2 linked regions of the Desulforapulum autotrophicum HRM2 genome follow. The protein of the gene in region 1 interacts with the protein of each later gene in a pairwise test. Links are inferred from orthologs where the notes say so. Each region holds a gene or a part of one and is shown in the gene's direction. Other genes may lie near its edges.

Region 1 (3,049 bases):
TTTCGACCTGAACAGGTCCTGCCCAGCCGTCTATGGTTGCGACCTCTGTTTCCATATCCTGGGTTGCTTCATAGGTGAGCAGTCCTGCCACTTCGGATGCCAGATCCCTGAAATCCTTTGTGGAAATGTCCTTCTGGCGCATCAATCCGAGTTTGTGCTTTATGAGTGGGTGGTCTTCCACGTAAACAGCCATTATTCCTCCTTGGTCTATAAATTATTTGCGATTGATTGATAAATCCCTTAAACATAGGAAAAAACAGATCCTATAGTCAAGAAAAATGAGTGCGCGGTTGATCTTTTTATGGTTTTGTGGTGAAAGGGGTGAATGGAAAATCAGAATTTTATCGAGATTGCCGTTGCCCTTCCTGTCCATGGCACTTTTACCTATACCCTTCCTTTGGATCTTGCTGCCGAGGCAATTCCGGGTATGCGGGTGCTGGTTCCCTTTGGGAATAGAAGGGTTACGGGCTATGTCCTTGGCCCGGGCCATGAAAACACTGAATTTAAGGCAAAACCCATCCAGGGACTTCTGGATGAGGCCCCCCTTTTTCCTCCGGCCATGATCGAATTGTTCAGATGGGTGTCTGACTACTACATCCATCCCCTGGGTGAGGTGATCAAGGCTGCACTTCCAAAGGGGCTGAACCGGTATGACGTTTCGTTTCTCTCCCTTGTTGAAAAACCTGGAAACCTGCCTGACCTGCCTGACCTGCCTGATCTCTCGCCCAGAGAACAGGCCGTTGTGGATCTGTTGAAAAAAAAAGGATCTGTCTCGGTGAAGAGTCTTGTGGGACGGGGTAAGAACCCATCTGTTTCGGCCCTTGTCAGGCGATTGATCCAGAAGGGTGTGATCCAGCAGGCGGCACGGTTGAAAAAAGATCAGATCCAGATGAAGACTGAGAAATTTATCCTGCCCACCGGACAGGGGGAGCCCATGGAGCGGATGTCTGCCAAACGCAGGCAGATCCTGGAGATTGTCCGTGAAAAGGGCGAAATCTCCCTGACCCTTCTCAAGCAGGAGGTGCCCACGGCCCCGAAGCTTGTGAAGATTCTTGCCGGGGCAGGCTACCTTGAAGTCATCGAGCGTCAGGTGTTCAGGGACCCCCTGGGGGACCCGGTGGATCCCGACGTGCCCCCTGAGTTGATGGACGAGCAGGCAGGGGTTGTGAACCAGGTGATCTCGGAGATGGACAAGGGATTTTCCCGGTATCTGCTTTCGGGTGTTACGGGCAGTGGCAAGACCGAGGTCTACCTGCGCCTTGTGACCGAGGCCATGGACAGGGGGCAGGGTGCCCTGGTGCTTGTGCCGGAGATTTCCCTGATTTCCCAGACCGAACGGCGTTTTCGGGCAAGATTTGGCAAAAAGATCGCTGTGCTCCACAGTGGCCTGACCATGGGGGAACGCCTTGACCAGTGGAACCGGATCATGACCGGGGATGCCGTCATTGTCATCGGGGTTCGGTCGTCGGTGTTTGCTCCCATCAACAATCTGGGTATCATCATTGTGGATGAGGAGCACGATACCTCCTACAAGCAGGAGACCGGCCTTCGCTACAACGCCCGGGACATTGCCGTGGTTCGGGCCAAAATTGAGAACATCCCTGTGGTCCTGGGGTCGGCAACCCCGTCTGTGCAATCCTATTACAATGTGTGCGAGGGAAGATTCAAGGAACTCAAGCTGACAAAACGGGTCAACTGCCATCCCCTGCCTGAGATAGAGCTTGTGGACCTCAAGCGCTACAAGGACTTCAGGGGTATAGAGCGGATCATTACTCCCGAACTTTCAAGGGGGATCGGCCATTGCCTTGAGCGTGGAGAGCAGGCCCTGATTTTTCTGAACCGTCGGGGGTTTGCCACCTATCCCGTGTGCCAGGCGTGTAATGAGCCGGTGAAGTGCAAATTTTGCGATCTGACCATGACACTGCACATGGACACAAACGAATTCCGCTGCCATTTGTGCGGATTTTCCATGTCCATGAATCAGCCCTGTCCCAATTGTAATGCCCGACGGATCAAACCCCTGGGGTTTGGCACCGAGCGTATTGAAAACATGCTTCAGGTTCTTTTTCCGGACGCAAGGGTGGCAAGGCTTGACCAGGATACTGGCTCTAAAAAGGGGGCCATGGTTTCCATTCTGAAAAAGGTGAAGCATCGAACCGTGGATATAATCATCGGCACCCAGATGCTTGCCAAGGGCCATGATTTTCCGTTTATCACCCTGGTGGGGGTGATCTGTGCAGATCTTTCGCTTAATTTTCCCGATTTCAGGGCAGGAGAGAGGACCTTTCAGCTCCTGGCCCAGGTGGCGGGAAGGGCCGGGCGGGGGGATCGAAAGGGGCGGGTGGTCATGCAGACCTACAATCCTGAACATTTCAGCATTGAGGCGTCCAAAAATCAGGACTTTGTCGAATTCTACCATAAGGAAATCCCTTTTAGAAAGGGGCTTGGCTATCCACCGGTCTCCAGGATTATTCAGCTGAAAATTTCGGGACTCGATAAGGACAAGGTTAAGGTACATGCCCTCTTTGTGGGCGAAGAGTGCAAGCGCCTGGTTGACCAGGACCGTGAAAATGGTCATCTGGTTCAGATCCTCGGCCCTATTGAGGCGGGTATTCCAAAGATCGCCATGCGCTACCGGTGGCAGATCCTGTTGAAAAGTCCCCGGGCAACCCTGTTGAACAGGCTTGTCCGGGCCATGCTGGCCGAGAAAAAGGTTTTTGCCAACAGGGAGGTTACTGTTGGAATTGATGTGGACCCCTATTCCATGAGTTAGTGTTTGAACGAAAACTCACCCATTTGCGGCGTTGCTGCAAATTTCTGAAATCCTCACGTACAGTAGTACGCTCCGGTTTCAGAAATTTTTGCGCCTTGCATATGGGCAATTTTTGGTCCAAACACGGGTTTTCGGTCAACCACGAGTTAGGGGCGGTTTATGCGAGCCTTGTTCAAACGAGCCTATCCGGAAATTTTTTGCTTCAGCCCAGGAGTTTGTTGAAAAAAAGGTAGGGTCCAAGGTTGTCAAAGTGCTCCTGGGACAGAAAAACGGCGC
Region 2 (2,773 bases), 4.9 Mb from region 1 along the record:
GAAAGGGTTTGCTCAAGACCCGCAATCAGATTCCCGGCCTGGTCAAAACCAAAGATAAGGGGCGTTTCCACGTTCCGGAAATTTTTTTCTGCCGTTTTTTTCAGGTGGTTCCACTGGGCCTGGCTGAAACAGGGGAAATGTTCAAAGGCAAACTGCCGATAAAATCCCGGGGGAATCTGGGATGCCATCATTGCCCCTTCAACGAGGAAACTGCCTGACCCGCACATGGGATCCATCAACGGTTCCCTGCCTGAAAAGCCTGTCCGGATCAGAATCGAACGGGCAAGGGTTGACCGCAGGGGGGCCATACCCACTGCGCTTGTGAGCCCCCGCTTGTGGAGAAGGTCTCCGCTGGTGTCTAAAGAGATGAAAAACCGGTCGTCCCTGACCCGGATCAGGATCTTGTAACTGGCAGGTGCGCCGGGTGATTCTGGTGCCGCCATGTCAAGGTGGTCCTGGATGATCTGAACGGCCCGCTCTTCAATGGCTCGCGTGTGATATAGCCTTGAGTGGTGGGTGGTGGCCTCCACATGGATATGGCTCCTTTTTTTAAGAAAGAGCTCCCACTCGACCTGGGCCAGTTTTTTTTCAAGGGTTCTGAAGTTTTCAGCCTTGAATTCCGCAACCTCCATGGTGATTCTGGAGGCGGTTCCAAGGTAAAGATTGGCAAGGTAGCAGGATTTCATGGGACCTGTGAATACAACCCCGCCCTCGGCCATGGTAAAATGTTCCGTTTCCAGGGGAAGGGCTGCAAATTCAGCGGCCAGGATCTGTTTGAGCCCCGGGGTTGTGGACGCAAAAAAGGTCTGCTTTCTTGCGGTTACCCGTCGTTTTATCCGTTTTTCAAATGGTGTTGGTTTCATGGTGTGATTATATCCTTTTAAATGCCCCAAGTAAACGTCGGGTTTGACACTGGTTCATAATTCCGGTAAAAGTTTTTTATGAACAGAACAGATCAGATTCCAGAATCAATGCCTTCAAACAAGCATTCACATAATTAAAACAAAATAAACAGGAGTTTATCATGGCTGGCGTTAACAAAGCGATTATTTTAGGTCATCTTGGCAGAGATCCGGAAATGACATACACCCCCTCCGGGCTTGCGGTGTGTAAATTTTCCCTTGCAACCTCAAAAAAGATGAAGGACGGACAGGAGGTCACCCAGTGGCATCGCTGCACCGCCTTTGGCAAGACAGGCGAACTGATTTCCCAGTATGTGAACAAGGGTAATCAGCTCTATGTGGAAGGCGAGATTACTTACAGCCAGTATGAAAAAGACGGCGTTACCCGTTATTCAACAGACATCATTATAAGGGAGTTCAACTTTATCGGTGGTGGCGGTGGTGGTGGTGGCGCTCAACAGGGCGGTGGCTATCAGGGTGGCCAGGGGGGCGGCGCTCCCCAGGGCGGTGGTTACCAGGGAAATGCCGGTTATCAGCAGGGTGGGGCGCCCCAGGGCGGCGGATATAAGGGCGGCGGATCTGGCGGGTCTGTGCCGCCCAAGGATGATATTCCGTTCTAACCGTTACCATTATTTAAATTGTAAACTTTTAGGGTGTAAGGCTTCGGTTTTACATCCTTTTTTTTGTATCACGGTATCTCTGTTTACCGCTTTTGGGTTTGTCCTGAATGGTCTTTTCGACCAGCCCTGCTTTTAAAGCAGGGGTTTTAAAAGATCCGTGGGGAATTTGGTTCGATTCGTTTTACCTACCAGGGTCAATAGATCTGGAACAGCCTGTTATCTCTTGCATACTGTCAATATTTCAACTTGGTCCCGACCTAGTCCCTTTGCACCATTGCATTCTTATATCGGATTCGAGTCGTATCTGCCAGGACCACCCTCCAGTATACACGTTTCCTGAAGGAGCAGTTGATGGATCCATTAGGCTGCAATCTCTTTTACTTGTGGACAGGGCAAACCGGTCACAAGATGCGAATATCTGTAAAGCGAATAACAGGTTGTTGGCTGGAAAATTCTGGGCCCAGTCCCGAGTTTTGGGTTTGTTTATCGAAAATTGATTTTTAACGAAGTTTATTTCTTTACATGGGGCGACTAGCGTATTGACTTTTTAAGCTGTCCGTACTTATTCTAAGAATCGTATGTTTTAATAAAATTTTGGAGAGATGGTAGGAGTCGATAATTTTCTAAGGTATAAAAATTGTGGCGTATGCTGTGTCTCAGAGCATTATGCTTCAAAATTATGTCCATCATCTTAAGTTGCTTTAAATTTTGTTAGACGCAAATGACATATATCATAACCAAAAGTTATAACGCATATGATAGAATATCCCAATGATCCCATATTCCAGAGGTCGTATGCCCTTGCAATCACGAAGCCTGTCTGTCAGTTGCAGCCCCATCGTGAAACATCTCCTTTTTATGTTGTCGATCATTTTTCGCTTTTTGTGAATACAATTGAGTTTTGTCTCCATTCCCTTGCCCTTGGCAGCCTTGACAGTGAGTTACAGCGGGATGACCTGAAAAATAAAGTTTTCAGTCTGATCCATTTTCAGTTTCAGGCACTTAAGAACGAAAACCCGAGAACAAAAATCCCAGGGCCAGCTGAAATTGATAAATATTCCAGCGAATTTATCAATACGCTTTTGAATGTAAAAAAAGGCAAGGAGTTTACCGATCGTATTTATTCGATTTCCGACAATAGATTCTATGAAATTCGATTCCGGCTGTTATACGAACTGGATGCATTTGACGGTTCATTCACCATTCAGCCATCGGTGGAATGTATCAATTTATACTTGCAGGCCCTTTCCC

What was found.
Region 2: the proteins of priA (region 1) and HRM2_RS24315 interact in binary tests that used the Escherichia coli proteins (3 or more experiments, as listed by UniProt). The link is inferred for Desulforapulum autotrophicum HRM2 from one-to-one orthologs.

The regions. Positions count from the first base shown.
Region 1 is NC_012108.1:606,959-610,007, forward strand. It holds priA (replication restart helicase PriA), read left to right. Parts: upstream 1-325; coding sequence 326-2,773; downstream 2,774-3,049. Other genes in the region: upp (uracil phosphoribosyltransferase), read right to left, coding at 1-193; HRM2_RS02650 (hypothetical protein), read right to left, coding at 2,976-3,049.
Region 2 is NC_012108.1:5,551,344-5,554,116, reverse strand. It holds HRM2_RS24315 (single-stranded DNA-binding protein), read left to right. Parts: upstream 1-1,024; coding sequence 1,025-1,522; downstream 1,523-2,773. Other genes in the region: HRM2_RS24310 (hypothetical protein), read left to right, coding at 2,407-2,773; HRM2_RS28415 (Fic family protein), read right to left, coding at 1,572-1,688; HRM2_RS24320 (THUMP domain-containing class I SAM-dependent RNA methyltransferase), read right to left, coding at 1-863. UniProt on the Escherichia coli protein: Plays an important role in DNA replication, recombination and repair. Binds to ssDNA and to an array of partner proteins to recruit them to their sites of action during DNA metabolism. Acts as a sliding platform that migrates on DNA via reptation.